4 regions of the Streptomyces sp. NPDC086766 genome follow, and region 1 is predicted to be linked to each of the others. Evidence: riboswitches for the same ligand, from Rfam matches in the RefSeq annotation. Region 1 holds a riboswitch; each other region holds the start of a gene.
What was found. A riboswitch is a leader RNA that binds a small molecule or an ion and turns the genes downstream of it on or off. The one in region 1 is predicted to bind cyclic di-AMP.

Region 1 (7,588 bases):
GCCACACGCCCTCGCGCACCGCGGCCCGCGTCGCCGCCGCCATGTCGACGTCGTGGTCGAGCTGCACCACCCCGATGGCGCCCAGGACCCGTACGTCGCGGACTCCTTCGAGCTCCGCGGCGGGAGCGAGCCCGTCCCGCAGTCCCGCCTCGATGCGCTTGACCTCCGCCCGCCAGTCCTGGCCGAGCAGCAGCTCGATCGACGCGCACGCCACGGCCGCCGCCAGCGGATTGCCCATGAAGGTCGGGCCGTGCGCCAGCACCGGCACCTCGCCGCGCGAGATCCCGTCGGCCACGCGCGCGGTGCACAGGGTGGCCGCCATCGTCAGATAGCCACCGGTCAGCGCCTTGCCCACACACATCACGTCCGGTGTCACGGCCGCGTGCTCCGCCGCGAACAGGGCACCGGTCCGCCCGAACCCGGTCGCGATCTCGTCGAACACCAGCAGGACGTCGTGGGCGTCGCACGCCTCGCGCAGCACCCGCAGATAGGCGGGGGAGTGGAACCGCATCCCGCCCGCGCCCTGCACCACCGGTTCGACGACGACGGCGGCCAGCTCGTGGGCGTGCCGTTCGATCAGCTCGCGCAGATGGGCTGCGTAGGCCTCCTCGTAGCCGGCCGGGGGCGCGTCCGCGAACACCTGACGCGGCAGCACCCCGGTCCACAGCTCGTGCATCCCGCCCTCGGGGTCGCACACGGACATCGGCTGCCAGGTGTCGCCGTGGTAGCCGCCCCGCCAGGTGAGCAGCCGCCGCTTGTCCGGGCGGCCGAGCGAGCGCCAGTACTGCAGGCACATCTTGGCCGCCACCTCGACCGACACCGAACCGGAGTCGGCGAGGAAGACGTGCTCGAGCCCCTCCGGCGACATGTCGACAAGGAGCTTCGCGAGCCGGACGGCGGGCTCGTGGGTGAGCCCGCCGAACATCACATGACTCATCCGCGCCAACTGACCGCGGGCCGCCTCGTTGAGCACCGGGTGGTTGTAGCCGTGGATCGCGGACCACCACGACGACATGCCGTCGACCAGTTCGCCCGCGCCGTCGGCGAGCGTCAGCCGCACCCCGCTCGCCGACTCCACGACCAGGGGCTCCTGGCGGCCGGGCATCGGACCGTACGGATGCCACACGTGCCGCCGGTCCAGCTCCAGCAGGTCGGGCACGCGCAGGCCGGACGGATCAGGCATTGGGCGCGAGGTCCGTTCCGGCCCCGCGGCGGCGTACGGCGACCAGGTCGGTGCGCGGCTCACCGGCGGCCGGCGCCGGCGCGGAACCGCAGACCCCGCCGCCCTCGTGGGAGCCGCACCCGGCGCCCTCGTGCGAACCGCATCCGGCGCCTTCCCGGGGCCCGCAGCCCGCGCCCGCGTCCACGCCCTCGCCGGACTCGTGCCCGGCACCCGCGTGCGCACCGCAGCCCGCGCCCGCGCCCTCGTGCGAGCCGCAGCCGCCGCCGGCCGTCGCGCGGTGCTCCGGCAGCGTGACCTGCTCGGCGCCCTCCACCTCGAATCCGGCGTCCGCGATCATCTCCAGGTCGGCCTTGCCCGCCTGGCCCTCGCTGGTGAGGTAGTCGCCGAGGAAGATGGAGTTGGCCAGGTGCAGGGCCAGCGGCTGCATGCTGCGCAGATGGACCTCGCGGCCGCCCGCGATGCGCACCTCCACGTCCGGGCAGACGAACCGCGTCATGGCCAGGATCCGCAGGCAGCGCTGCGGGCTGAGGTTCCACTCCTGGGCGAGCGGGGTGCCCTCGAACGGGATCAGGAAGTTCACCGGAACGGAGTCCGGGTCCAGTGCGCGCAGCGAGAAGACCACGTCGACGAGGTCCTCGTCGCTCTCGCCCATGCCGGCGATCAGACCGGAGCATGCGGACAGCCCGGCCGCGTGCGCCTTCTGCACCGTGTCCACCCGGTCGGCGTAGGTGTGGGTGGTGGTGATGTCGCCGTACGTCGCCTCGGAGGTGTTGAGGTTGTGGTTGTAGGCGTCGGCGCCGGCCTCGCGCAGCCGCTCGGCCTGGCCGTCGGAGAGCAGGCCGAGGCAGGCGCACACCTCGACGCCCTCGTTCTGGTCCTTGATGGCCTTGATGGTCTGGGAGACCCGGTCCACGTCCCGGTCCGTCGGGCCGCGCCCGCTCGCCACGAGGCAGACCCGCTTGGCGCCCCCGGCCAGCCCGGCGGCGGCGGCCTGGGACGCCTCGTCCGGCTTGAGCCAGGTGTACTTGAGGATGTCCGCCTTGGAACCGAGCCGCTGGGAGCAGTAGGAGCAGTCCTCGGGGCACAGGCCGGACTTGAGGTTGACGAGATAGTTGAGTTTCACCCGTCGGCCGAACCAGTGGCGGCGTACCTTTCCGGCCGCGGCCACCACATCGAGCAGGTCGTCGTCGGAGGTGGCCAGCACGGCCAGAGCTTCCTCGCGGGTCGGCAGCTCGCGCCGAAGCCCCTTGTCCACCAGCGTGTTCAGCAGGTCCATGAGAGCCGATCCTGTCCTACGGGAGTGCCCGGGGCCAAGGAGAGTTTGCACAACAGAGACGGATCGACGTGTGGGTATTGCCACACCATGGGGTGTCGGCCGTGCCGCTAGGGTCTGTCCACTGCCTACAAAAGCCCCGGAGGACCCATGGCGTTCGGCTGGATCGACGAGCAGGCCCGGGCGCGCCGCCGCGCCGGACTCGTCCGGACCCTGCGGCCCCGTCCGGCCGAGTCGACGCTGCTGGACCTCGCGAGCAACGACTACCTTGGGCTGGCGCACCACCGGGAGGTCACGGAGGGGGCGGCGGCCGCGGCCCGTGTCTGGGGCGGCGGCGCCACCGGCTCGCGGCTGGTCACCGGCACCACCGAGCTGCACACCGAACTCGAACGGGAACTGGCCGACTTCTGCGGCTTCGAGGCGGCGCTGGTCTTCTCCTCCGGGTACGCCGCCAACCTCGCCGCGGTCACCGCGCTCGCCCCGCACGGCTCGCTGATCGTCTCCGACGCGGGCAACCACGCCTCGCTGATCGACGGCTGCCGGCTGGCCCGCGGCACCACACAGGTCGTGGAGCACGCCGACCCGGAGGCCGTGCGCAAGGCCCTGGGCACGCACGACGGGCCCGCGGTGGTCGTGTCGGACACCGTCTTCTCGGTCGACGGCGACGCGGCCCCGCTGGCCGGGCTCGCCGCGGCCTGCCGGGAGCACGGCGCCGGGCTGGTCGTCGACGACGCGCACGGCCTGGGCGTGCTCGGAGCCGGTGGGCGCGGCGCCGCGCACGCGGGGGGACTCGCGGGCGACGGCGACGTGGTCGTGACGGTCACGCTGTCCAAGTCGCTCGGCAGCCAGGGCGGCGCCGTGCTCGGGCCCGCCCGGGTGATCGAGCATCTGGTCAACGCGGCGCGCACGTTCATCTTCGACACCGGGCTCGCCCCCGCGGCGGTGGGTGGCGCCCTGGCGGCGCTGCGGCTGCTGCGCCGGGAGCCGGAGCGGGCGGCGCGGGCGCGTGCGGTGGCGGCCGAGCTGCACGCCCGCCTGACCGCCGAGGGCCATCGGGCGGTGCGTCCGGACGCCGCGGTCGTCTCCGTAAGGGCGCCCTCCCCGGAGGCGGCCGTGCAGTGGGCGGCCGACTGCCGGGCGGCGGGCCTGGCCGTGGGCTGCTTCCGTCCTCCTTCCGTGCCCGACGGCATCTCACGGCTCAGGCTGACCGCCCGCGCGGACCTCTCCGCGGCGCAGATCGAACGCGCTGTTCGGGTGATCGGAGAGACGCGACCATGAGTCGGCGTGACACGGCCGTTTCTCGCGCGATGCGGATGTGGTCAGTCGGTTCGGGGGTACGGGGTCTACGTCGGGGGTGTACCGGGGGCCGTCACCGCAGCGCGGTGAGGAACCCCGCCCAGCTCTCGGGGGAGAAGAGCAGCGCGGGCCCGGCCGGGTCCTTCGAGTCGCGCACGGCGAGCACTCCGGCTTCGGGGCCGGAGCGCGGCGTGGCCGTCTCGACGCAGTTGTTCGCTCCCGTGCTGTAGCTGCTGCGCAGCCATCGCACGCCGTGCAGATCGGTACTGGAGGGGACGTTCCGAGGCAGAGCGGACATGATGCCTCCCAGCGCTGTTATGCGCCCTCACCCATCGCGGCGATGAAATCCAACGAGTCCTCGGGGGAAAGGGCGTGGATCCGAAGGGTGTTGAAGGCCTCGGTGTAGGCCTCTAGGTCTTCTTTCCGTTCGAGATAGAGGCTACTCGTCAGGTGGTCGAGAACAACCACATCTAGATCAGAAGTGCTCAGGAACGAGAAGATAACGAAAGGTCCGGTGATGCCGATGTGCGCGCCGGCGCCGAACGGCAGTACCTGGAGCCGTACTTGGGGCAACCGCGCCGCCTCCACCAGCCGGTTCAGCTGCCGCGCCATCACCTCGGGCCCTCCGACCTCCCGGCGCAGCACGGCCTCGTCCAGTACCGCCGCCAGTTCCAGCGGCGGCCGGGCGCGCAGCACGTCCTGCCGGGCCAGCCGCACCTCCACCAGCGCGTCCAGCCGCTCGTCGTCGAGCCCCTCGACGGCGGCGCGGGTCACCGCGCGGGCGTACTCGGGGGTCTGGAGCAGTCCGGGGACGACCGAGGTCTCCAGGGTGCGCATCCCGCTCGCCTGGGACTCCAGGCTGATGAAGTCCCGGTAGGTGGACGGGAGTACCCCGCGGTACGCGTGCCACCAGTGATGCCTGCCGCCGCGGTCCTCCGACCCGGCCAGCGCCATCAGCAGCTCGCGCAGCTGGGCGTCCGCGACGGCGTACGCGTCCAGGAGCAACCGCACGTCGGCCGGTTTGACCCCGCTGGCGCCGGTCTCGATCCGGCTGACCTTCGACTGGTGCCAGCCCACCATCCGGGCCGCCTCACCGCTGGTGAGACCCGCACCGGTGCGCAGCGCGCGCAGTTCGGCGCCCAGTTTCCGACGGCGCACCGCGGGACCGTTCTGCATGCGCTCCCACCTACTCCCTCCGGGCCGCCCAAATACGCTCTGCCGTGGCAGAGTTCACCGCTTCGAGCGACAGATATATGCATATCCTGGTGGATCGCCACCGCGAACGACGCGGTAATGGCAGTCTGACGACGAAGCACCAGTCCGGGACCGTACTCGAACCATCCGCTCCGTGTCGGACTGCGGTCCCGTGGGAAAGGGACGACGTCGCCATGGCAGACCATCTGGAAGCATCCGTCACTCTGCCGAGCGATCCGGCCTCGGTCGCCGCGGCCCGCGCCTTCGTGGTGGGCACCCTGGCGGAGTGGGGTCTGTCGTCGGACTCGGAGACCGCAGACACCGTCCGTCTCATGGTGTCCGAACTCGCCACCAACGCCGTTCAGCACACGCTCGGGCAGTCGCCCACCTTCACGGTGGACCTGGTGCTCGCCCGCGAGGAGCAGTTGCGCATCGGGGTCACCGACAGCCACCCGCGGCTCCCGAAACGGCTGCCGGCCGCCGTCCAACAGGACAACGGCCGGGGCATGGTGATCATCCGGTGGCTCACCGTCGAGTGCGGTGGCAGTCTGACGGTGCGGCGCACCCGCGAGGGCGGCAAGACCGTCTGCGTCGAGCTTCCGTGGACGGCGCGGGTCCGTCCGGGGCCGGTCCCGGCCGCCGGTCAGCAGGAGCCGTAGGGCGGCGTCCTGCGGGGCCTGACGGAGCGGGCCCACCGGGGGACTTGCGGGGCTGGGCCCGGCAGGGTCCGCGGACACCGTGCGGAGGAGCCGGCGCGGCCCGTGGCGGAGCCGGGGCGCCGGGCGCCCCGGTGGGTGGTGACGGCGCCCGGGGCGCCGTCACCGTGTCCAGAGGGTCAGCTGACCCGCCCGTACCAGACGCTCTTCGTCCAGATCTTCTCCAGCCTCACCACGTCCCCGGACTTCGGTGCGTGCCAGATCTTGTTGTGACCCGCGTAGATGCCGACGTGGTACACGTTCGAGCCCGAGTGGAAGAACACCAGGTCCCCGGCCCGGCGGCTCCTCGCGGAGATGTGGTGGGTCTTGTTGTACTGCTGGGAGGCGGTGCGGGGCAGCTTCTTGCCCGCCTTCTTGAACGAGTAGAGCGTCAGCCCCGAGCAGTCGAACCTCCGCGGGCCCGACGCGCCCCACTTGTAGGGGGCGCCCTTCTTGGAGGCCGCGACCTGGAGGGCCTTCGTCGCCGTCGTGGCGGCAGCGGCGTCGGTGGCGACACCCGGGACCACGATGGAGCCGCCCACGGCGGCGATGGTCAGCGCCGAGGCGGTGCCGGCCCGGGCCATCAGCGACGGGACACGATTGAGCGCAGTCATGCGCAACCCTTCGTCAACCGCCTGTGAAGGATGACCTGTCGGATTCGGGCTGGCGAAGTAGCCCGGCCGCGTTGCCGCGGCTTCACCCCAAGGGCTGCTCGGCCCGGCCATGGTGTGACCGTTCCGGCGACCCGTCGTGCCTGGGTCCTCCACTCCTGCCGATGCACTTCTGTCGACCGGTCATCCGGGCGGCGGCAGGACTCGGCGTCCGCCCGGACCGCCCCGCCGGTGTGGCGGGGGCTTGTCGTCAGACAGGGATCTTCACCTACTCATGTCCGAAAATCCCAACGGAACCGGGGATTTGTGTTGTTACTCACCACTCACCCGTTCGGGTGGACACCCACACGATCGAATGAATGTCTCACCCCCTGACGACCCCCGGACCAGCACCGGAAGGGCTCGTTCCGCCAACCGGGCGCGCGTGTCGCGCAACTCGTGGGGCCCGGAAAAAGCAGCGACGCTTACGCCGTTGGGCGGTAACCCGTTCGGCTCGTTTCGGGCCTGTCGCCAACGTCCGGTGCGGAGCGCGGACATGGCGGCCGGCGGAGCGCGGCGGCGCCCGCCGGGTCAGTCCGGCGGCAGCGTGACCCGGGACGTGCGCCGCTCGCCGTCCAGCACGCGCAGCGCCCGCGCCAGGGTGTCCGCGTGCAGTTCCGTCTCGCCCCGCTCGTGCATCAGCGCGAGGGCGTCGCGCAGCTCGATCGCCTTGCGGACGAGCGCCTGAGCGGCTCTCAGGGCCCGATAGGTGCCCTCGTGGCGGGCGGGGTTGACGCGGCCCAGCAGATCGACGGCGTCCAGGTAACGGTCGATCAGCTCGGCCTCCGCGCGCGTCAGCGCGGGCAGCGGCGGCAGCTCGGGAGGCAGCACCGGCGGCTCACCTCGCGTCCGGCGCGGCGGCGGGACCCTTGCGGCTCTCGACGATCCGGTCCACCAGCCCGTACTCCAGCGCGTCCCGGGCGTCGAGGATGGTCGTCCGTTCGAGGTCCGCGCGCACCTGCTCGGGCGTCCGTCCGGTGTGCCGTGCGAGCAGCTCCTCCAGACGGGCCCGGATCCGCAGCAGCTCCTCGGCCCGGACGGCCAGGTCGGACGCCTGACCCTCCATCGGCTCGGGCAGCACGGGCTGGTCGAGGACCACGCGCGCGCCCGGCAGCGCGTACCGCTTGCCCGGGGTGCCCGCCGCCAGCAGCAGCGCGGCGGACGAGGCGACCTGGCCCAGGCAGATCGTCTCCACGTCGCAGGTCACGAAGCGCATCGTGTCGTAGACGGCCGTCGCCGCGGTGAACGAGCCGCCGGGGGAGTTGAGGTACAGCGAGATGTCCCGGTCGGGGGACTG
Region 2 (7,588 bases), on a different contig from region 1:
GTTCGGCTTCCACGTCACACCCGGCCGCACGGTCCTGCTCTTCGCGGCGATCCTGCTGCTGCACGGCCTGCTCAACACCTTCGGCGTACGGATCGTCGGCCTCCTCAACAGCGTCAGCGTGTGGTGGCACGTGCTGGGCGTCGCGGTGATCGTCGGCGCGCTGGCCCTCGTGCCGGACCGGCACCGGTCGGCGTCCTTCGTCTTCACCGAGTTCGTCAACAACACGGGCTGGGGCAGCGGCGTCTACGTCGTCCTGCTGGGCCTGCTGATGGCCCAGTACACCTTCACCGGCTACGACGCCTCCGCCCACATGACCGAGGAGACGCACGACGCGTCCACCGCCGGCCCGAAGGGCATCGTCCGCTCCATCTGGACCTCCTGGGTGGCCGGGTTCGTCCTGCTGCTCGGCTTCACCTTCGCCATCCAGTCCTACGACAAGGAGCTCGCGTCGCCGACCGGCGCGCCGCCCGCCCAGATCCTGCTGGACGCCCTCGGCGCGACCGCGGGCAAGCTGCTGCTGCTCGTGGTGATCGGGGCGCAGCTGTTCTGCGGCATGGCGTCGGTGACGGCCAACAGCCGCATGATCTACGCCTTCTCCCGTGACGGCGCGCTGCCCTTCTCCCACGTGTGGCACACCGTCAGCCCGCGCACCCGCACCCCGGTCGCGGCGGTCTGGCTGGCGGCGCTCGGCGCGCTGGTCCTCGGCCTGCCGTACCTGATCAACGTCACGGCCTACGCGGCGGTCACCTCGATCGCGGTGATCGGCCTCTACATCGCCTACGTCGTGCCGACCCTGCTGCGGGTGCGCAAGGGCGCGGCCTTCGAGCGCGGGCCCTGGCACCTGGGCCGCTGGTCGCAGGTGATCGGGGTGGTGTCGGTGACCTGGGTCGGCGTGATCACCGTCCTGTTCATGCTGCCGCAGGTCTCCCCGGTGACCTGGGAGACGTTCAACTACGCGCCGGTCGCCGTCCTGGTGGTCCTCGGCTTCGCCGCGACCTGGTGGCTCGCCTCCGCGCGCCACTGGTTCCTCAACCCCACCCACGAGCGCACCCTCGCCCGCGAGGCCGCACGCACCGGCGCCCCCGAACCGGCCGACCCCTGAGCCGAGCCCACCCGCCCGCCGCCCGCACGGCACACGCCGGACCGGCCCCCGACACCCGCACGGCACACGCCGGACCGGCCCCCGACACCCGCACGGCACTCTCCCGACCGGCCATCCGGACACCCTGACGGCACACTTCCGGCCCGGCACCCCCGATACCCGATCGGACAGGCGGCCTGCTCCGGCTATGCTCGGGTAGGCAACATCGCCTGGGCCCTTAGCTCAATTGGCAGAGCAGTGGACTTTTAATCCATTGGTTGTGGGTTCGAGTCCCACAGGGCCTACGAGAGAGGCCCCGCCCCGGAGGACTCCGTGGCGGGGCCTCAGGCGTTTCCGCGGCAACTTCCCCGGCGGCTCACGCAGTTCCGTTCCCGCAGAGAGAGCGCGCGCCGATGCCCCGTCCGTACGTCCTGCTGTCCGCCGCCGTCTCCCTCGACGGCTACCTGGACGACACCGGCCCCGAGCGCCTGCTGCTCTCCAGCCCCGCCGACTTCGACCGGGTGGACGAGGTGCGGGCCTCCGTCGACGCGATCCTCGTCGGCGCGGGCACCATCCGCGCCGACAATCCGCGGCTGCTGGTCAACTCGCCCGAGCGGCGGGCCGCACGGGTCGCCGCCGGCAAGCCGGAGTACCCGCTGAAGGTGACGGTCAGCGCGGCCGGCGAGCTGGACCCGGCCGCGCGGTTCTGGCACACGGGCGGCGAGAAGGCCGTCTACACGACCGACCGGGGCGCCGAGCGGCTGCGCGGGGCCGGCCTCGCCGCCGACGTCGTATCGCTGGGCGCCGCACTCGACTGGCGGCGGCTGCTCGAGCACCTGCACGACGTGCGCGGGGTGCGGCGGCTGATGGTCGAAGGCGGCGGGACCGTGCACACCCAGCTGCTCCAGCAGAGCCTCGCGGACGAGCTCCAGCTCGTGCTCGCCCCGCTCCTCGTGGGCGACCCGCGGGCGCCGCGGCTGTTCGGGCCGGGCGTCTACCAGGGCGGACGGCTGCGGCTCGTGGAGACGCGGGCCATCGAGGACGTCGTCCTCATGCGCTACGAGCCGACGGCTCCCGGCACCGGGACCCTCGCCTCGCCCGCGGACCGGCACTGGCTCCGGCTGGCGTGCGACCTGGCGGCGCTCTGCCCGCCCTCGCGGACCGCGTTCAGCGTGGGCGCGGTGGTGGTGGCCGCCGACGGCACCGAACTCGCCAGGGGCCGTTCGCGGGAGGGCGACGACCCCGTCGTCCACGCGGAGGAGGCGGCGCTGGCCAAGGTGGACCCGGCGGACCCCCGGCTGGCCGGCGCCACCGTCTACAGCAGCCTGGAGCCGTGCGCCCGGCGTGCCTCCCGCCCCCGCCCCTGCGCCCGGCTGATCCTCGACGCGGGCGTACGGCGGGTGGTCACCGCCTGGCGTGAACCGGACACGTTCGTCGAGGGCGCCGACGGGTCCGGGATCCTCGCGGCCGGGGGCGCGCGGACCGTACTCGTCCCTGAGCTGGAGGAACGGGCCAAGGCTCCGAACCGGCACCTGACCGGCTGAGCGGGCCCGCGCCGCCGGCCCGGGAGGGGCGCGGGCGGTCGGCCGGATTCCATGCGTGTGCATTCGGCCCCGAGGATGGGGTACAGTTGGTTTCACCGACGCGGGGTGGAGCAGCTCGGTAGCTCGCTGGGCTCATAACCCAGAGGTCGCAGGTTCAAATCCTGTCCCCGCTACTGAAGGCTCAGGGCCGGAATCCGATCAAGGATCCCGGCCCTGAGTGTTTTCCCGTCCCACCGTTTCCTCCGTGATGCGGGCGCCGCTCCGGTCGCCGTCACGCCGAGTGAGCGATCCGTGCCGGAGCGCATAACAAGTGACATACCATCAGAAAAACCGGTGCCGCGGAGGGTGGGTCAACTCGCCCGATTTTCGTCGCGCATGGCCCGAACGTCTGGCCAAAAAGGTTTAATGATCAAGCCGAACGACTTGGAATCAGAGGCTCGCGTCTATTAACGTCCGATAACGCAGCGCGGTCGTCCCAGCCGTCACAAGCGACGGCTCCGTGCGCGCGCGCCGAATCCCGCAAGGGAACCGGGGAACCACCAACTTGGGGTGAATCGGGCGTCAACCACCGTGCTCGCACGTCTGGTTTACGCGCGTAGGAGACCTTCCCGCTCCGAACCCGTCAGCTAACCCGGTAGGCGAGACGGAAGGAAAGGAGCACGCCCGAGTGGCGTCCAACCGCCCCGCCCCCGAAGCCCCGTTCGTTCCCGGTGAGCGCACCGAGACCTTCGGCTACGGCAGTTACCGCACCGACGAGGGCCCCTGGGAGGAGTGGAATCCCACCGAGGAGTCCGTCCGTCCGGTGCGGGGCCGGCACCGCGTCGCCAAGCAGCGCGGCGGCGGGCTCGCCCGCAGTTCCACCGTCCTCGGTGTCGGCGTCATAGCCGCCGTCGGCGCGGGTGGCATGGCCAGCGCCCACACCGGCAAGCCGCCGGTGTCCATCTCCATGCCCGACCTGCCCTCCGTGGGCTCCCTCTTCGACGACGCCCCCGCGGCCCCCGAGGGCTCCGCGACCGCGCTCAGCACCCTCGGCACGAGCACCGCCGAGACCACCGAGAGCGCCTCCGACGCGGGCGAGGCGCTGCGCAACCGCATCATGGCGCAGGCCGAGCAGCAGCAGGCCCAGGTCGAGACCAAGGCCCAGGAGGCCGCCGAGGCCGCGGCCGCGAAGCAGGCCCAGGAGGCCGCCGCCAAGGCGCAGCAGGAGGCCGAGGCGAAGGCCGCCGCCGCGAAGAAGAAGGCGGAGGAGGAGGCCAAGCGGAAGGCCGAGGCCGAGCGCCTGGCCGAGCTGGCCAAGCAGTACACGCTGCCGACCTCCTCGTACACGCTCACCGGCACCTTCGGTCAGCCCGGTTCCATGTGGTCCTCCGGCTACCACACCGGCCTCGACTTCGCCGCTCCCACCGGAACCCTGATCAAGGCGATCCACAGCGGCACCATCACCGAGGCGGGCTGGGCCGGCGCCTACGGCTACCGCACCGTCCTCACCCTCGACGACGGCACCGAGCTGTGGTTCTGCCACCAGTCCTCGATCAGCGTCAGCGTCGGCCAGAAGGTGAGCACGGGCGACGTCATCGGCCGCGTGGGCGCCACCGGCAACGTCACCGGGCCGCACCTGCACCTGGAGGTCCACCCCAACGGCCAGGCCACCGCCATCGACCCGATGACGTGGCTGCGCGACAAGGGTCTCACCCCCTGACCCACCGGGTTCCCGCAACCTTTTCCCCACGGAGCCGCCCTGATCGGAATGGGCGGCTCCGGCGCGGTTGTTGATGTCTTCCATGACTTCTCTTCGCAAGCTGGGCTCGTCCGACCTCGAGGTCTTCCCGCTCGCCCTCGGCGGCAACGTCTTCGGCTGGACCGCGGACGAGGAGGCGTCCTTCGCCGTCCTCGACGCGTACACGGCCGCCGGCGGCAACTTCGTCGACACCGCCGACTCCTACTCGGCGTGGGCCGAGGGCAACCGGGGCGGCGAGTCCGAGACGATCATCGGCGACTGGCTGAGGGCACGCGGCAACCGCGCCGACGTCGTCATCGCCACCAAGGTCAGCCAGCACCCCGACTACCAGGGCCTGACCGCCGCCAACATCAAGGCCGCGGCCGAGGCCTCGCTGCGCCGCCTGGGCACCGACCACATCGACCTGTACTACACCCACTTCGACAAGCCGGACGTGCCGGTCGAGGAGATCGTCGGCGCGCTCGACGAGCTGGTGAAGGCGGGCAAGGTGCGCCACATCGCCGCCTCCAACATCTCCGCCGAGCGCCTGCGGGACTCCCTCGACTTCTCCGACCGGGAGGGCCTGGCCCGGTACGTGGCGCTCCAGCCGCACTACAACCTGGTCTCGCGCGACACCTACGAGGGTGAGCTGCGGGACCTCGCCGAGCGGGCCGGTCTCGCCGCCGTCCCCTACTTCGCGCTCGCCTCCGGTTTCCTCACCGGCAAGTACCGGCCCGGCGCCGAGGTGGACAGCGCGCGGGCGGAGGGCGCGGCCAAGCACCTGCTCACCGAGCGCGGCCGCAGTGTCCTCGCCGCCCTCGACGAGGTCGCCCGGGCCCACGAAGCCTCCGTCGCCACGGTCGCCCTCGCCTGGCTCGCCGCCCAGCCCACGGTGATCGCGCCCATCGCCTCCGCCCGGACCCCGGAGCAGCTCCCGGCCCTGCTGAAGGTGGCGGACCTGACCCTGACCGAGGAGGACCTCGCCAGGCTGACGGAGGCGTCGGCCTGACGGCCCGGACGCTGACCTCGGCGTCGGGCCGACGGCCCGGGCGCTGACCTCGGCGTCGGCCTGACGGTCCCCTTGCCCGACCGACCCCGCCGTACCCGACCGACCCCGCCGTGACCGACCCCGCCGTACCCGGCCGGCCCGGCCCGTCCAAGGACCGGTCAGGTCCGGTACGGGTTGTACGCGGGGTAGGGCGTCGCCGGACCGTGGGGGACAGGGGTCGCGGGCCGGCCGTAGACGCCGTACACCGGCCAGGGCGGGGCGACGACCGGGACCGGCGGGGCGGTTCTGCGCGCCGCGTGGTCCAGCGCCGGCTGGGCCACCTCGCGGCGCGCCCACAGCTCGCCGAGCAGCTCCCGCTCCCGGACGACGAAGTCGGCCCCGGCCCGGCCCCGGCGCCCCCGGTGCCGCAGGAACGCCAGCGAGGTCGCGTACGCCTCGTACTGGGCGACCGCCCGCCCGGCCGGCTTGCCGAGGTGGTGCCGAGCGTGCTCCCGGGCCAGCCTGCGCGCCCGCATCGAGCCGAGCGCGAACGGCTCGGCGGGGGTCAGCCACCCGGCGGCGGCGTACGCCGGCAGCTCCTCGCGCACGGTGCGCAGCTCCCGCTGCCGGGTCCAGATGACCATCCAGGTCAGCAGCCCGAACGCGGGCACCATGAAGGCCGCGTAGACGGCGAGGAAGCCGTACGTGCCGAACGTGGAGGAGCCGTTCCACAGCGCGTGCATGCTCATCGCGAGCAGCAGTCCGCTCACCGGCAGCAGGATGCGCCGTACGCGCCGGCGGTCCCCGGCGAGCGCGGCGGCGGCGCCGAACCCGATGCCGGTGCACACGGTGAACAGCGGGTGCGCGAACGGCGACATGATGATCCGCACGAAGAAGGTCGCCGCGGTGACGGAGGCGATGCCCCGGCCGCCGGTGAGCTGGTCGGTGCCGAAGGCGGTGCCGAGGTAGAGGATGTTCTCGGTGAACGCGAAGCCGGTGGCGGTGACCCCGGCCAGGACGACGCCGTCGACGATTCCGGTGAAGTCCCGTCTGCGGAAGAGGAAGAGCAGCAGCACGGCGGAGCCCTTCGCGGACTCCTCCACGATCGGCGCTATCACCGTCGCGCCGAGGGTGTCCGCCCGGGTCGGGTCGGCGGTCGCCGTCTCTATCCACTGGGTGGCGAAGCTGTTCGCGACGATGGCCACCAGCGCGGCCGCGCACGCGCCCCAGGCGAAGGCGAACAGCAGGTTCCGCCACGGGCCGGGCTCGACGCGGTCCAGCCAGCGGAAGGCGGCTATGAGCAGCGGCACGGGCAGGACGGCGAGCCCCAGCCCGACCAGGAACCCCTCGGTGCCGGTCTGCTGGCGTACGAGCGCGAGGATGACGAGCCCGGACAGCGCGAGCAGCATGGCCGGCGCGCCGTATCGCACCCATCGCTTCTGCCACCAGTGCGCATGACGCGGCCGGCCGCCGGCCGGTCCGGGAACGGGTCCGCTGGGATGGGGCGGGTACGGGGGACAGGTGGCCACGGCATTGACCCTAACGAGGGAGGACGCCGCCCGCGACGGGGTCTGGCACATCGTGTCAGGCGCGGTCGGGAGGCTCGGCGGAAGGCTGTTCCGGCACGTGCTGCGGAGGCCGGTCTCAGTGCGGTACGCGGCGGAAGAGAAGATCGTTCACCACATGACCCTTGTCCAGTCCCTGGCCCTCGAAACGGGTCAGCGGACGGAAGCCGGGGCGCGGCGCGAAGCCGCCCTCGGCCTGGGTGTTCTCGAAGGCCGGGTGCGCGGTCAGCACCTCGAGCATCTGCTCCGCGTACGGCTCCCAGTCGGTCGCGCAGTGCACGATCGCCCCGGGCCCCAGCCGGGTGGCGGCCAGGGTCAGGAACTCCGGCTGGATCAGCCGCCGCTTGTGGTGCCGCTTCTTGGGCCAGGGGTCGGGGAAGTACACGCGCAGCCCGTCGAGGGCGTCGGGGCGGAGCATCTCCCGCAGCAGGATGATCGCGTCGCCGTTGCCCACCCGGACGTTGGACAGTCCGTTCTGGTCGGCCAGGTTGAGCAGGTTGCCCTGACCCGGCGTGTGCACGTCGACGGCGAGGATGTTGGTGTCCGGGTCCGCGGCCGCCATCAGCGCGGTCGCCTCTCCCATGCCGAAGCCGATCTCCAGCACGACCGGGTTCGTGTTGCCGAACAGCTCGGCGAGGTCGATCACCCGCTGCCCGTCGATGTCCAGCCCCCAGGAGGGCCACAGCCGCTGGA
Region 3 (7,588 bases), on a different contig from region 1:
CGGGGTCGTCGTACCAGTACTGCAGGACATCGTTGCCCGAGACGTCGGCCCGGTTGCCGGACGACACGAACGTCGACACGCCCGTGACGCCGGTGACGCCCCCGCCGCGCCGGTGCAGCCGGGACAGCAGCGCGATGCCGATGGCGCCGGACTGCGCGAACAGCCCGATGCGGCCGGGCCGGGGCATCCGGGGCGCGAGGGAGGCGTTCAGCCGGACGCCGGGCGAGGTGTTGATGACGCCGAAGGCGTTGGGCCCGATGATCCTCATGCCGTACGCGCGCGCGTGCCGCACGAGGGCTCGCTGGCGCTCGCGTCCGTCGGGGCCGCTCTCCGCGTATCCGGCGGAGACCACGACGAGCCCCTGGACGCCGTGCTCGCCGCACTCGGTGACGACCCCGGGGACGTGGTCGGCGGGCACGGCGACGATCGCGACGTCGACCGGGGAGTCGATCTCCCGCACCGAGCGGTGCGCGGGCACCCCGTCGATCTCCCGCAGGTCCTCGGCGAAGGCGCTGTTCACGGCGTACAGGCGGCCGGTGAATCCGGCGTCGCGGATGTTGCCGAGGATGCTGCGGCCCACGCCGCCGGGGGTGCGGCCGACTCCGACGACGGCGACCGAGCCGGGCGCCAGCAGGCGCCGTACCGACCGGGCCTCGGCGCGCTGCTCCCGGGCGCGCTGCACCGCCAGCGAGCGGTCCGTCGGCTCGATGCCGAACTCCAGGTGGACGACGCCGTCCTCGAAGCTGCGCTTCTGCGTGTAGCCGGCGTCCGTGAACACCTTGATCATCTTGTTGTTGGCGGGCAGCACCTCGGCGGTGAAGCGCCGGATGCCGCGCTCGCGCGCGACGGCGGCGATGTGCTCCAGGAGGGCGGAGGCGACCCCGCGCCCCTGGTGCGCGTCCTGCACGAGGAAGGCCACCTCGGCCTCGTCGGAGGGACCGGTCGCGGCCATGCCGTCGGCGCCGATGCGGTCGTAGCGCACGGTGGCGATGAACTCGCCGCCCACCGTGGCCGCGAGGCCCACCCGGTCCACGAAGTCGTGGTGCGTGAAGCGGCGGACGTCCTTCGCGGACAGGCGCGGGTAGGGCGCGAAGAAGCGGTAGTACTTCGACTCGTCCGACACCTGCTCGTAGAAGCTGACCAGGCGGTCGGCGTCGTCGACGGTGATCGGGCGGATCCGTGCGGTGCCGCCGTCGCGCAGCACCACGTCGGCCTCCCAGTGGGCGGGGTACACGTGCCGGTCCGACGAGCTCTGCATGGGCCCCAGAGTACGGGCAGGGCCTTGCTTCCGGATCAGTGCGGACCGGGCCGGCCGGGTCCGGTCCCCACGGCGCGCCCTGGCGCAACGGCAGCGCCGCGAGGCAGTCTGTGGAAGGCACATGTCGGGCCGAGGCCGCGGACCGACGCCCTCCCGGGCACGGAACACCGGACCGCTCCGGGAGGGTGCCGCACCGTATGGGAAACTGGTCTAGACAACCCTGAACACCTGAAGGGCAGCATCACATGGCTGAGCGCCGCGTCAACGTCGGCTGGGCCGAGGGCCTCCACGCCCGCCCCGCTTCCATCTTCGTCCGGGCCGCCGCGGCCGCAGGGGTCCCCGTGACGATCGCCAAGGCCGACGGCGCCCCCGTCAACGCCGCCTCCATGCTGGCCGTCCTCGGCCTCGGCGCCCAGGGCGGCGAGGAGGTCGTCCTGGTTTCCGACGCCGAGGGCGCGGAGATCGCGCTCGACCGGCTGGCCAAGCTGGTCTCCGAGGGGCTCGAGGAGCTCCCCGAGACGGTCTGACCGCGTCGCCGCGCACAGGAGGCCGTGTCGCCCTTTCCGGGCGGCGCGGCCTCTTTCGCTCCGGCGGGCCCGCCCGGTGTTTCGCCGGGTCCGACGGAATGGGCCCGCACATTGTCCCGGGGACGGCGCGCACCCCTCGGGGCACCCCGAACGGAAATTCCCGGCGCCACTGAAAAGGGCAGCCGAAATACACCTCGACCGAATATCTCTTCTTTGTATACGGTGCTCGTGTTAATGCCGCGGGCCCGACGTGTTTACGGGATGTTGCGAAGTCCTCACACGGTCGGCGCGGGGCGCGCCGCCGGGCGCACGCAGCCGGTGCGCGGCCGTCGCCCGCTCGGTGTGCACGGCGGTGACCGTCCGGGCCCGCTCGCCGTCGCCCCGCGCGACCGCGTCCACGATGGCGCCGTGCTCCACCCAGGACTCCACCGGGTCGGCCGGCGCCGCGACCGTGTACATCCAGGAGATCTTGTGCCGCAGCTGGGTCAGCATCGAGGTCAGCGCGGGGCTGCCGGAGGCCTGGGCGAGCGTCTCGTGGAACCAGCCGCCCAGGGAGCGCAGGTCCTCGCTGCTGCCCCTGCGGGCCCGCTCCTGGCCCAGTCTGACCAGGCCGCGCAGGACCTTCAGATGGGCCTCGGTACGGCGCTGGGCCGCGCGGGCGGCGCCGAGCGGCTCCAGGAGCATCCGCATCTCCAGCAGGTCCGCCGCCTCCTGCTCGGTCGGCTCGGCCACACACGCGCCCGCGTGCCGCCGGGTCACCACGAAACCCTCGGCCTCCAGGGTGCGCAGGGCCTCGCGCACGGGGACGCGCGAGACGCCGTAGCGGCGTGCGAGAACTTCCTCGGTGAGCCGGCTGCCGCGCTCATGGACGCCTGCGACGATGTCGTCCCGGATCGCCGTGCACACCGAGTGCGCCGGAATACGCATGACCGACCTCCGCCTTAATCCCCGTGAAACGCCGACGATGGACGCCGTTCCGTGACTCTATTGCAATGAGCCGGAATTTCCGACGGCGGGCCGGATTCCATGGAGTTTTTTTGGACAGCGGGGCATCCGAAACGCCGAAAGCCCCGGCTGCGGGAGCCGGGGCTTCGGATGTGCGGGAGGCGGTCGGCGCCGGTGGCACGTCAGACGTCGACGCCGTGCTTGCGGAGGTAGGCGACGGGGTCGATGTCGGAGCCGTACTCCGGGGTGGTGCGGGCCTCGAAGTGCAGGTGCGGTCCGGTGACGTTGCCGGTGGCGCCGGAGAGCCCGATCTGCTGGCCCGGCACGACCTTCTGGCCCACCGAGACGCCGATGGACGACAGGTGGCCGTACATGGTGTACATGCCGTCGGCCATCTTGATCACGACCTGGTTGCCGTACGCCCCGCCCCAGCCCGTGTTCACGACGGTGCCCATGCCGACCGCGTGGACGGAGGTGCCGCTGGAGGCGTGGAAGTCGATGCCGGTGTGGGAGCCGGACGACCACAGGGTGCCGCCGGTCTTGTACCCGGTGGAGACGTAGGAGCCGGAGACGGGCGCCACGAAGGTGTTGAGGCGCTTGCGCTCGGCCGCGCGGGCCGCGCGCTCCTTGGCCTCACGCGCCGCCTCGCGAGCCTTCCGCGCCTGCTCGGCGGCCTTCTCGCGCGCGGCCTCCTCGGCCTGCTTCTGGGCGGCGGCCCGGTGCTGGGCGACGGCCTGGGCGTCGATCTTCTCGGCGACGGAGTCACCGATGGTGATGACCGGGGTGAGGCCGGTGTCCTCGGGAGCGGGCGTCTCGGCGGCCAGGGCCGGGGCGGCGGAGAGGGTGCCGAGGACGCCGGTGGTGGTGAGGGCGGCTACGCCCACGGCGCGTGCCGTGGTGCGGTGCATCCGGCCGGGACGACGGTGCTTCCCGGTGGCGCGGGTGAACGCCATGCAGACGTTGTTCCTTTCCTTCCTTCTCGCCTACCGGGTTAGCTGACGGGTTCGGAGCAGGAAGGTCTCCTACGGACTCCCTCGCGGCACGCGCGGGCGTCCGATTCACCCCAGGGACGGTGGGTCCCCGGCTCCCCTGGCTCGCGCCGTACGGGGACTCGGCGATGACTGTCCGGTGCCGCGGGCGCGGCGCGTTGCCTGACGGACAGCCGGACCGACGCTAAACGGGCCCGCTTTCAAATCCCAAACGAATGGTGGGTTTTGTAGCGCAGGACACAGGGCAGAAAGGCAGCCTCTCCCTCAATTCGGACATCAGGGAGCCCCGGTGACACTTCGGCCACCGGGGCTCCCTCACGCGTACCGCTCGCCCACCGTCCGCGCGGGTGGGCGCGTACCCGCGCGGACGGTGGGCGCCGCGACCGCCTACTCGGCTGCCACCACGCCGACTTGACCGATGCCGAGGGCCTCGACCGGCTCCTTGATCCGCGCCGCGTCACCGACGAGGACGGTCACCAGGCGGTCCACCGGGAAGGCGTTGACGACCGCCGCCGTGGCCTCCACCGTGCCGGTCGCCGCGAGCTGCTGGTACAGCGTCGCCTGGTAGTCGTCGGGGAGGTGCTGCTCGACCTGGTCGGCCAGCGTGCCCGCCACGGCCGCCGCCGTCTCGTACTTGAGCGGTGCCACGCCGACCAGGTTCTGCACGGCGACGTCCCGCTCGGCGTCGGTCAGGCCGTCGGCGGCGAGCTTGCGCAGCACCGTGAACAGGTCCCCCAGCGCCGGGCCGGTGTTCGGGGTGTCGACGGAGCCGCTGATCGCGAGCATCGAGGCGCCCGAGCCGTCGGGAGCGGAGCGCAGCACCTGGCCGAACGCCCGCACGCCGTAGGTGTAGCCCTTCTCCTCGCGCAGGACGCGGTCCAGACGGGAGGTGAGGGTGCCGCCGAGGCAGTAGGTGCCGAGCACCTGGGCGGGCCACACGCGGTCGTGCCGGTCGGGGCCGACCCGGCCGATGAGCAACTGCGTCTGGACGGCGCCCGGGCGGTCCACGATCACCACGCGGCCGGTGTCGTCGGCGGTGACCGGCGGCACGGGACGGGGCTTGGCCTGCGAGCCGGTCCACGCGCCCAGGGTCTCGCCGAGCAGCGCGTCGAGGTCGATGCCGGTGAGGTCGCCGACGACCACGGTGGTGGCCGTCGCGGGGCGGACGTGGCGGTCGTAGAAGGCGCGGACCGCCGCCGAGTCGATGGCCCGGACCGTCTCCTCGGTGCCCTGGCGCGGGCGCGACATGCGCGAGGAGGCCGGGAACAGCTCCTTGGAGAGCTCCTTGGCGGCGCGGCGGGACGGGTTCGCCAGCTCGTGCGGGATCTCGTCGAGCCGGTTGCGCACCAGCCGCTCGACCTCGCTCTCGGCGAAGGCGGGGGCCCGCAGCGCGTCGGACAGCAGGCCGAGCCCCTTGGCCAGGCGCGACGCCGGGACCTCCAAGGTCAAGCGGACGCCGGGGTGGTCGGCGTGCGCGTCGAGGGTGGCGCCGGCGCGCTCCAGCTCGGCGGCGAACTCCTCGGCGGAGTGCTTGTCGGTGCCCTCGGAGAAGGCGCGCGCCATGATCGTGCCGACGCCGTCCACGCCGGCCGGCTCCGCCTCCAGGGGCGCGTCCAGCAGCACCTCGACGGCGACGACCTGCTGGCCGGGGCGGTGGCAGCGCAGCACCGTCAGACCGTTGTCCAGCGTCCCCCGCTCGGGCGCCGGGAACGCCCACGGCCTGGCCTCGCCCGCCTGCGGCCGGGGGTGGAACTCCATCGTGGCGAGCTCGGTCACTTCGCCGCCTCCTCGGTGTCGTCGGTGGCCGCGGCGTCCGCGCCCTCGGTCTCGGTCTCGGCCGCGACCGGCTCGTAGACGAGCACCGCGCGGTTGTCGGAGCGCAGGCGGGCCTTGGCGACCTCCTGGACCTCCTCGGGCGTGATCTCCAGGACACGGTGCACGGCGGTGAGCGCGAGCTGCGGGTCGCCGAACAGGACGGCGTAGCGGCACAGTTCGTCGGCGCGGCCCGCGACGGTGCCGAGCCGGTCCAGCCACTCGCGCTCCAGCTGGGCCTGGGCGCGCTCCATCTCCTCGGCCGTCGGGCCCTCCTCGGCGAACCGGGCGAGCTCCTCGTCGATGGCGGCCTCGATGACCGGGACCTCGACGTCACCGGAGGTCTTCACGTCCAGCCAGCCCAGGGAGGGCGCGCCGGACAGCCGCAGCAGGCCGAACCCGGCCGCGACGGCCGTACGGTCCCGGCGCACCAGCCGGTTGTAGAGGCGGGAGGACTCGCCGCCGCCCAGGACGGTCAGGGCCAGGTCCGCCGCGTCGCACGCGCGCGTGCCGTCGTGCGGGAGCCGGTAGGCGGCCATCAGCGCCCGCGCCGGGACCTCCTCCTCGACGACCTCGCGCAGCTGCTCGCCGATGACCTCGGGCAGGGAGCCGTCGCGGGGCTGCGGCTTGCCGTCGTGCGAGGCGATGGAGCCGAAGTACTTCTCGATCCAGGCGAGCGTCCGCTCGGGGTCGATGTCGCCCACCACGGACAGGACGGCGTTGTTGGGCGCGTAGTACGTGCGGAAGAACGCGCGCGCGTCCTCCAGGGTGGCCGCGTCCAGATCGGCCATCGAGCCGATGGGCGTGTGGTGGTACGGGTGGCCCTCCGGGTAGGCGAGCGCGGTGAGCCTCTCGAACGCGGTGCCGTACGGAACGTTGTCGTAGCGCTGGCGGCGCTCGTTCTTGACGACGTCCCGCTGGTTCTCCATCGACTCCTCGTCGAGGGCGGCGAGCAGCGAGCCCATGCGGTCGGCCTCCAGCCAGAGGGCGAGCTCCAGCTGGTGGGCGGGCATGGTCTCGAAGTAGTTGGTGCGCTCGAAGCTGGTGGTGCCGTTCAGCGAGCCGCCCGCGCCCTGCACCAGCTCGAAGTGGCCGTTGCCCTTGACCTGCGCGGAGCCCTGGAACATCAAGTGCTCGAAAAGGTGAGCCAGACCGGTACGTCCCTTGACCTCGTGGCGGGAGCCGACGTCGTACCAGAGGCACACCGCCGCGACCGGGGTCAGGTGGTCCTCGGAGAGCACCACGCGCAGGCCGTTGGCCAAACGGTGCTCGGTCGCTGTCAGGCCGCCGGAGCCTGCCTCGGCTGTGGCCGTGTGACCCTTGGGCATGTACGTCCCTTCGATCGCGGTGGCGGTCGTCGAAACCGCCGTTTTCCTGCCGTCCTGCCACTGTATGCAAGCGCGCGGACGCCTGGCGAAGTTCCCGGAGGCCGTACGCCGAGAGCGAGAACGAAAGGGCGGCCCGGAAGCGGGAGCGGGCCGCCGCGCCGCGCACGCTCCGCGGGTGCCGCGAACCGTCGCCTCGCCACCCCCCGCAGGCGGCGCCGACGGCCCCTCGGAACCCCCGGCGCAGCGGCAGGTGCCGGGTCCTGGTCCGCGCTGTCAGTCGCGCGGTCCACAATGGTCCGCGTCAGATCCCGTCCACGCTTCAGCAAGGAGCCGGCAGCGATGGCCCGCCGCAGCACGAAGACCCCGCCGCCCGACGAGCCGTACGAGGAGAGGATCCTCGACATCGACGTCGTCGACGAGATGCAGGGCTCCTTCCTCGAGTACGCGTACTCGGTCATCTACTCGCGCGCCCTGCCGGACGCCCGGGACGGCCTCAAGCCGGTCCACCGCCGCATCGTCTACCAGATGAACGAGATGGGCCTGCGCCCCGAACGCGGTTACGTGAAGTGCGCCCGCGTCGTCGGCGAGGTCATGGGCAAGCTCCACCCGCACGGCGACGCGTCGATCTACGACGCCCTGGTGCGCATGGCGCAGCCCTTCTCCATGCGGGTGCCCCTGGTCGACGGCCACGGCAACTTCGGCTCCCTGGGCAACGACGACCCGCCCGCC
Region 4 (7,588 bases), on a different contig from region 1:
CGCACCTGCACTTCGAGGTGCGTCCGGGCGGCGGCGCGGCGGTCGACCCGCTGCCGTGGCTGCGCAGCCACGGCCTCGACCCGGCCTGATCCGGCGAACAGGCAGCACCACCACCCCGCCTGATCCCGCGGACAGGCAGCACCACCCCGCCTGATCCGGCGAGCAGCCAGCACTACCCGCCAGATCCAGTGGACAGGCGGCACCACCCACCTGATCGGGCAAGCCGGCCCCCCGCCCTGATCAGGTGCGGGCACGACCCGGTCCGATCAGGCGCGGGGCCCGCTCTCAGAGCTTCTCCACCGGCGCGTACCGCAGCAGCAGCCGCTTCGGCTTGGTGTCGCCGAAGTCGATCGTCGCCTCGGCGTTCCCGCCCGTCCCCTTGACCGCGACGACGGTGCCGAGCCCGAACTGGTCGTGCGTGACCCGGTCGCCGACCGCGAGCGAGACCACCGGCTTCTCGGAGGTCCGGCGGGTGGCGAAGCCCGACGCGCCGGAGGCCGACGAGCGCGAGCGGGAGGACGACAGGGAGGCGGCCAGGCCCGACGCCGGACCGGAGGACACCGGCGCCGTGGCACCCGTCCGCTTCCAGTCCACGTGCATGGCCGGGATCTCCTCCAGGAACCGGGAGGGCGGGTTGTACGAGGGCTGGCCCCAGGCGCTGCGCATCGCCGAGCGGGTCAGGTACAGCCGCTCCCGGGCGCGGGTGATGCCGACGTACGCCAGACGCCGCTCCTCCTCCAGCTCCTTGGTCTGGCCGAGGGAGCGCATGTGCGGGAAGACGCCGTCCTCCATGCCGGTCAGGAACACCACCGGGAACTCCAGGCCCTTGGCGGTGTGCAGGGTCATCAGCGTGATGACGCCGTCGCCGTCCTCCTCGTCGGGGATCTGGTCGGAGTCGGCGACCAGGGCGACCTGCTCCAGGAAGTCGGACAGGGTGGCGGCCTCGCCCTCCCCGCGCTCCTGCTCGAACTCCAGCGCAACGGCGGCGAGTTCCTGGAGGTTCTCGATGCGGGTCTCGTCCTGCGGGTCGGTGGAGGCCTGCAACTCGGCCAGGTAGCCGGTGCGCTCGAGGACGGCCTCCAGGACGGTCGCCGGTCCCGCGCCGGACTCGACGATCGTCCGCAGGTCCTCCATCAGCGTGTTGAACCGCTTGACGGCGTTGGTGGAGCGCGCGGCCATGCCGTACGCCTCGTCGACGCGGCGCAGCGCCTGCGGGAAGCTGATCTTCTCGCGCTGGGAGAGGGCGTCGATCATCGCCTCGGCGCGGTCGCCGATGCCGCGCTTGGGCACGTTGAGGATGCGGCGCAGCGGCACCGAGTCCTCGGGGTTGGCCAGGACGCGCAGGTAGGCGAGGACGTCCCGGACCTCCTTGCGCTCGTAGAAGCGGACACCGCCGACGACCTTGTAGGGCAGGCCGACGCGGATGAAGACCTCTTCGAAGACACGGGACTGGGCGTTGGTGCGGTAGAAGACGGCGACGTCGCCGGCCTTCGCGTCTCCCGCGTCCGTCAGCCGGTCTATCTCCTCGGCGACGAACTGCGCCTCGTCGTGCTCGGTGTCGGCGACGTAGCCGGTGATGCGGGCGCCGGAGCCGGCGTTGGTCCACAGGTTCTTCGGGCGGCGCGACTCGTTGCGCTCGATGACCGCGTTGGCGGCGCTCAGGATGGTCTGGGTGGAGCGGTAGTTCTGCTCCAGCAGGATCGTGGTCGCGTCCGGGTAGTCCTCCTCGAACTGGAGGATGTTGCGGATGGTCGCGCCGCGGAAGGCGTAGATCGACTGGTCGGCGTCACCGACCACGCACAGCTCGGCCGGGGGCAGGTCGTCCTGGCTCGGCGGGACGTCCACGGGGTGCTCGGAGGTGCCGACGAGCTCCCGCACGAGGGCGTACTGGGCGTGGTTGGTGTCCTGGTACTCGTCGACGAGGACGTGCCGGAAGCGGCGGCGGTAGTGCTCGGCGACGTCGGGGAAGGCGCGGAGCAGGTTGACCGTCGTCATGATCAGGTCGTCGAAGTCGAGGGCGTTGGCCTCGCGCAGCCGCGACTGGTACAGGGCGTAGGCCTGGGCGAGGGTCTTCTCGAAACCGTCGGTGGCCTGGGCGGCGAAGTCCTCCTCGTCGATCAGCTCGTTCTTGAGGTTGCTGATCTTGGCGCTGAAGGACTTCGGCGGATAGCGCTTGGGGTCGAGGTCCAGGTCGCGGCAGACCAGGGCCATCAGGCGCTTGGAGTCGGCGGCGTCGTAGATCGAGAAGGAGGAGGTGAAGCCCAGCTTCTTGCTCTCGCGGCGCAGGATGCGGACGCAGGCGCTGTGGAAGGTCATGACCCACATCGCGTGGGCGCGCGGGCCGACGAGCTGCTCGACGCGCTCCTTCATCTCGCCGGCGGCCTTGTTGGTGAAGGTGATCGCGAGGATCTGGCCGGGGTGGACGCCCCGCTCGCCGAGGAGGTGGGCGATGCGGTGGGTGAGCACGCGGGTCTTGCCGGAGCCGGCGCCGGCGACGATGAGCAGGGGGGTGCCGGAGTGGACGACCGCCGCGCGCTGGTTCTCGTTCAGCCCCTCCAGGAGGGCGGCCGGGTCCACCGCCGGGCGCGGCGCGCCGTCGCGGTAGTGGGTGTCCCGGTCCGGCGGCAGGTCGAACTTCCCGCCGAACAGATCGCCCGGAACCGGTTCCGGAGCGTGATCGTCCTCGGGCGGCGGCGGGGGCTCCTCCTCGTGGCCGCGAGGGGCCTGGAGGTCCGCCAGGAAGCTGTCGTCAAAGAGGCTGCTCATCGCTCTACGAGTCTAGGGCGCCCCACCGACAACCCGGGGCCGCCCGCGGAACATCACACGATCCCGGCACCCGGCGGGCCGCACCGCCCCGCCGCGCCCCGCCCCCCGTACCGCCCCGCCCCGCCCCCTCACGAGGGCTACGCTGCGGAGCGACCCCGTCACGTCCACCGCACAAGTGATGCGAGGTCACGAAAATGTATCGGGCATATCGCGCATCAACCTTCACAGGAGCCACACGAGTTGGCTAGCGTGCCGTCAGGCCGCACGACCTCACCGGCGAACGACGCCGGGCCGCGCGGCCTCCGCCGAGTCCGGTCCCGCCGCCAGGCGATCCGGAGCCGGGGACCCACACCGACCTTGGGGTGAATCGGTCCGTGCCGCCCAGCGGGCGCGGACCGTAGGGCAACCCTTCCGAACCACCCGCCCGAACCCGACAGCTAACCCGGTAGGCGGACGATGGAAGGAGTCGCCTCCCTTGGCGTCGCACCGCAAGTCCCGCCCCGCCGGTCCGGGCGTAGCAGGCATACGCACGCCGGCCCTGGCCACGGCCGCCCTCACCTCCGTGGCCCTGCTCTCCCAGACGGCCGAGGCCGCCCCCGCCCCGGACAGCAGACCGAGCATCGAAGAGGTCGAGAAGAAGGTCGACGACCTGTACCGCCAGGCGGAGTCGGCCACGGAGAAGTACAACGACGCCAAGGAGAAGACCGGCAAGCAGCGCACGCGGGTGGCCTCGCTCCTCGACGACGTCGCCAAGCGCACCGACCGGCTCAACAAGGCGCGCGAGGAGCTGGGCTCGTTCGCCGCCGCCCAGTACCGCACCGGCGCCTCCGCCTCCAGCACCGCCACCTTCCTGCTCGCGGACACCCCGCAGGACTACTTCGACCAGTCGCATCTGATGGGACGGCTCACCGACCGGCAGAAGGGCATGGTCGACGACTACGTCACCCAGCAGTCCGCGACCATGGAGAAGCGGCGGGAGGCGACCCGGAGCCTGGAGACGCTGACCGAGTCGCAGCGCGACATCAGGACGGCCAAGGCCACCGTTCAGAAGAAGCTCGCCGACGCCCGCGAACTGCTGTCGAAGCTGAACGCCGAGGAGAAGGCGCGGCTGGCGGCGATCGAGAAGCAGAAGCAGGAGGAGGCCGCGCGCAAGGCGGCGGAGCTGGCGAAGCAGCAGGCCGCGGAGCAGGCCGCCGCCCAGCAGCAGGCCGCCTCCTCGGGCTCCGGCACGTCGGACTCCTCCGGTTCCACCGGTTCCACCGGCTCGACGGACACCTCGGGCTCCTCGACGTCCGGCACGTCGTACGCCACCCAGGCCGACAAGGCGCTCGCCTTCGCCCGCGCCCAGATCGGCAAGCCGTACGTCTGGGGCGCGACGGGCCCCGACTCCTACGACTGCTCGGGCCTCACCCAGGCCGCCTGGAAGGCCGCCGGCGTCACCCTCCCGCGCACCACCTACGACCAGGTGAACGCGGGGACGACGGTGTCGCTCTCCCAGGCGCAGCCGGGTGACCTGGTCTTCTTCTACGACGACATCAGCCACGTCGGTGTCTACATCGGCAACGGCATGATGATCCACGCCCCGAAGCCCGGCGCGTACGTGCGCGAGGAGTCGATCTACTACGACGGCGAGTCCGCGATCCACAGCGTGGTGCGGCCCGCCTGAGGCCCCACGGCAGCCCTGGAGGCGGGGCGGGGACGGCGCATGCACCGCGCAGTCCCCGCCCCGCACTCGTGCGGCCGCCGCCCTTCGCCCTTCAGCGCGCGCCGTCCCGCCCGCACCCTTTCGCGTGCGCCCGCGCGCGTGCCCCGCGTGTGCGGCGCGCGAAGATCCTTAGCATCGGGCCATGCCCCGCACCTCTTCCTTCGGCGCCTGGTGGGTGCACCGTCCGTCGACGGCCGGGTCCGCCGTCATGGCGACCGGCATCCTGTCGGCCGGCCTGCACACGACGGGCCACGAGGCGCTGTCCTGGATCGCCCTGGTCCTGGCGTGCGCCGCCTGGCTGGGGCTGGCGGCCGGCTTCCTGCTGCGTCTGGTGCGCGAGCGGTCGGAGTGGCTCGCGGAGGCGGGGACGCCGGGCGCGCTGACGGCCGTGGCCGCCACCACCGTGCTGGGGACCCGCTTCTCGGAGCTGGGCGCGCGGATCCTGGCCGAGGCGCTCCTCGCGCTGTCCGTCGTGCTGTGGCCGGGGCTGCTGCTGCGGGTGCTGCGCAGGGCCGGGCGCCGGATGCCCGGGGCGGTGTTCCTGGGCTGTGTGGCCACCGAGGGGCTGGCCGTGCTGGGCGCGACCGTGGCCGGGGCGCAGGCGTCGGCCTGGCTGGCGCACGCGTCGCTGGTGCTGTTCTGGCTCGGGCTGGCGCTCTACGTGTTCGCGGTCGCCCGGTTCGACCCGGTCCAGGTGATCGAGGGGGCCGGGGACCAGTGGATCGCGAGTGGCGCGGCGGCGATCTCGGCGCTGGCCGGGACGCAGCTGATGGCCGCGGCCGGGTCGGGGATGTACCTGTGGGACAAGGACGACGGCGGTGTCCTGCGCACCGTCACCGTCGCGCTGCTGATGCTCGACCTGTTCCTGTACGGCGTCCTGCTCGCCGCCGAACTCGCCTGGCCGCGCCTGCGCTACGACGTGCGCCGCTGGGCGACCGTGTTCCCCCTGGGCATGACGGCGGCGGCGACGCTGTCCGTCGCCGCCGTGGTCGGCGTGCCCTCGCTGGAGGTCCCCGGCGAGCTGCTGCTGTGGGTCGCGGTGGCGGCGTGGCTGGCCGTCGGGACGGGCGCCGTCAGGGACGCGCGGGCCGAGCTGCGGGCCGCGCGCTGACCGGCGCCCGCGAGGACGCGGGGAAGCCGGCCGCCCGGATCCGGAGAGCGGCCGCCCCGCGGATCCGAAGAACTGCCACCGCTCAGGTCCACAGCACCGCGATGAAGATGTTGACGGTGGTCAGCAGGCCGACCAGGCCGAACAGGCTCTTGTCCACCTTCTCCTCGTCCCGCTTCACATAGACCAGGCCGAGGATCACGACCAGCAGCGCCAGCTTCACGCCGATCTTGATGTTGTCGACGTGGTGGCCGTCGGCCTGGTTGAGGCCGACCAGGACGGCGCCGGTGACCAGCATGGTCAGCGCGCCGTGCAGCATTCCGGGCACGAACCGAGCGGTGCCCCGGCCCATCGCCTTCACCTGGGTGAGGAAACCGCCGAGCAGCGCGGCGATGCCGACGATGTGGAGGCCGACGAAGAAATGGATGAGTACGTCCATGAGGCCGGAGCCTAATCAGCGGCCCCGTCACCCCCGCACACCGGGGGAGGCCACCAAGGGGGACACCTCGGCGGCACCGCGGGACGCCCGGGCGCTCCCGGGCCGCCTGCGGATATACGCGGCCCGCCCATAGCACCCCGCCCGCATCGTCCGCCCGCGAACCGCGGCAATCGGTCATCGCCCCGCGTGAAGGCGGCGGTCCGACGGCGGGCCGACGGTCATATGCGGTCACCCGGCGATCCGCTCGCACCACTTCCGTACATTCCGTCACCGTGCCGTCACGGAGAGGTTTAGCGTCCTCCTCCAGGTGACCGGCTCCCCACCGCCGCCCGGGCCTGGGGCGGCAGCCGGACACCTTCGCCGAGAAGGTCCGGCGGCGGCCTGCTCCCCCCGTGTGAGCCGCCGCCGGACACGACTCGGACCGGCGGTCGGACGAAGGGACGTGACGGTCCAGGTGGCAGCGCACCGCAAGCCCCGACATCGCTCACCGGGCGGCGGCCCGGCCCGCACCGCCCGTACCGCCGTGACGATCGCGCTGGCGGGCATGGCGACCACGACGGGCTTCGAGGGGACCGGCCACGCCGCCCCGCAGCTGACGCCGGAGCAGGTCAAGGCCATGGTCGAGCAGCTGTACCAGCAGGCCGAGGTGGCCACCGAGAAGTACAACGGCGCCAAGGAGAAGGCGGACGCCGCCGAGAAGCGGATCAGGACGCTGGGCGACGAGGCCGCCCGCAGACAGCAGAACCTGAACGCGGCGCGTGACGCGCTCGGTTCGGTCGCCGCGGCGCAGTACCGGGACGGCGGCTTCTCCCCCGCGCTGCGCCTGATGCTCTCCGACGATCCCGAGCGGTACCTGGACGGGGCCGAGTTCAGCGAACGGGCGGGCGTCCGGCAGACGGCGGAGGTGAACCGGGTGCGCCGCCAGTTGCGGGAGATCGAGCAGCTGCGCGGGGCCGCGCACGTCCAGCTCACCTCGCTCCGGTCGCGGCAGGCGGAGCTGAGGCGGCAGAAGAGGACGGTCACCGCCAAGCTGGCCGAGGCCCGGCGCCTGCTCACCCGGCTGTCCCCGGAGCAGCGCGCCGCCTTCGGCGAGAGCGGGGGCGTGGGCGGGGCCGAAAGACGGGCCGCGACCGGCGGGCGGGGCGCGCCGGCCGCCCCCGGAGCGGTCGCGGCTCCCAACTCCCGCGCGGCGGCGGCCGTCGCCTACGCCCGGCAGAAGCTCGGCAGCCCCTATGTGTGGGGCGCGACCGGGCCCGACGCCTTCGACTGCTCGGGCCTGGTCCAGGCCGCCTACCGCTCGGCGGGGATCTCCCTGCCCCGCACCACCTACGCCCAGATCGGCGCGGGCCGCCGTGTGTCGCGGTCCGCACTGCTCCCCGGGGACCTGGTGTTCTTCTACTCCGGCATCAGTCACGTCGGCCTCTACATCGGCGACGGTCTGATGATCCACGCCCCGAACCCCTCGGCCCCGGTCCGGGTGGCCCCGATCGGCCTGATGCCGTTCGCGGGGGCGACCCGGGTGGTGTGACGGTCCGGGGCGCCCGCCGGGAACCGGCCCGGCTCACACCAG

Region 2: linked by a shared signal. The riboswitch ahead of ACIPM1_RS32085 (M23 family metallopeptidase) and the one ahead of ACIPM1_RS06305 (C40 family peptidase) in region 1 are both predicted to bind cyclic di-AMP.
Region 3: linked by a shared signal. The riboswitch ahead of ACIPM1_RS24690 (M23 family metallopeptidase) and the one ahead of ACIPM1_RS06305 (C40 family peptidase) in region 1 are both predicted to bind cyclic di-AMP.
Region 4: linked by a shared signal. The riboswitch ahead of ACIPM1_RS03475 (NlpC/P60 family protein) and the one ahead of ACIPM1_RS06305 (C40 family peptidase) in region 1 are both predicted to bind cyclic di-AMP.

Annotation. Positions count from the first base shown of each region.
Region 1 is NZ_JBIVBI010000003.1:104,877-112,464, forward strand. Features, by position in the region: gene ACIPM1_RS06275 (adenosylmethionine--8-amino-7-oxononanoate transaminase) at 1-1,183, opposite strand, end outside; gene bioB (biotin synthase BioB) at 1,176-2,459, opposite strand; gene ACIPM1_RS06285 (8-amino-7-oxononanoate synthase) at 2,607-3,734, shown strand; gene ACIPM1_RS06290 (DUF397 domain-containing protein) at 3,826-4,050, opposite strand; gene ACIPM1_RS06295 (helix-turn-helix domain-containing protein) at 4,068-4,928, opposite strand; gene ACIPM1_RS06300 (ATP-binding protein) at 5,141-5,605, shown strand; gene ACIPM1_RS06305 (C40 family peptidase) at 5,782-6,255, opposite strand; cyclic di-AMP (ydaO/yuaA leader) riboswitch at 6,259-6,440, opposite strand; gene ACIPM1_RS06310 (hypothetical protein) at 6,823-7,122, opposite strand; gene ACIPM1_RS06315 (ATP-dependent Clp protease proteolytic subunit) at 7,130-7,588, opposite strand, start outside.
Region 2 is NZ_JBIVBI010000031.1:7,364-14,951, forward strand. Features, by position in the region: gene ACIPM1_RS32065 (amino acid permease) at 1-1,102, shown strand, start outside; tRNA gene ACIPM1_RS32070 (tRNA-Lys) at 1,314-1,386, shown strand; gene ACIPM1_RS32075 (dihydrofolate reductase family protein) at 1,495-2,625, shown strand; tRNA gene ACIPM1_RS32080 (tRNA-Met) at 2,725-2,798, shown strand; cyclic di-AMP (ydaO/yuaA leader) riboswitch at 3,124-3,281, shown strand; gene ACIPM1_RS32085 (M23 family metallopeptidase) at 3,293-4,324, shown strand; gene ACIPM1_RS32090 (aldo/keto reductase) at 4,407-5,351, shown strand; gene ACIPM1_RS32095 (PrsW family intramembrane metalloprotease) at 5,510-6,859, opposite strand; gene trmB (tRNA (guanosine(46)-N7)-methyltransferase TrmB) at 6,975-7,588, opposite strand, start outside.
Region 3 is NZ_JBIVBI010000014.1:111,953-119,540, reverse strand. Features, by position in the region: gene ACIPM1_RS24705 (GNAT family N-acetyltransferase) at 1-1,258, opposite strand, end outside; gene ACIPM1_RS24700 (HPr family phosphocarrier protein) at 1,504-1,785, shown strand; gene ACIPM1_RS24695 (GntR family transcriptional regulator) at 2,017-2,712, opposite strand; gene ACIPM1_RS24690 (M23 family metallopeptidase) at 2,913-3,683, opposite strand; cyclic di-AMP (ydaO/yuaA leader) riboswitch at 3,697-3,857, opposite strand; gene ACIPM1_RS24685 (M16 family metallopeptidase) at 4,107-5,495, opposite strand; gene ACIPM1_RS24680 (M16 family metallopeptidase) at 5,492-6,859, opposite strand; gene ACIPM1_RS24675 (DNA topoisomerase (ATP-hydrolyzing) subunit A) at 7,199-7,588, shown strand, end outside.
Region 4 is NZ_JBIVBI010000002.1:68,655-76,242, reverse strand. Features, by position in the region: gene ACIPM1_RS03485 (M23 family metallopeptidase) at 1-89, shown strand, start outside; gene pcrA (DNA helicase PcrA) at 286-2,766, opposite strand; cyclic di-AMP (ydaO/yuaA leader) riboswitch at 3,075-3,234, shown strand; gene ACIPM1_RS03475 (NlpC/P60 family protein) at 3,242-4,432, shown strand; gene ACIPM1_RS03470 (tellurite resistance/C4-dicarboxylate transporter family protein) at 4,614-5,582, shown strand; gene ACIPM1_RS03465 (hypothetical protein) at 5,665-6,018, opposite strand; gene ACIPM1_RS03460 (NlpC/P60 family protein) at 6,473-7,546, shown strand; gene ACIPM1_RS03455 (LuxR C-terminal-related transcriptional regulator) at 7,580-7,588, opposite strand, start outside.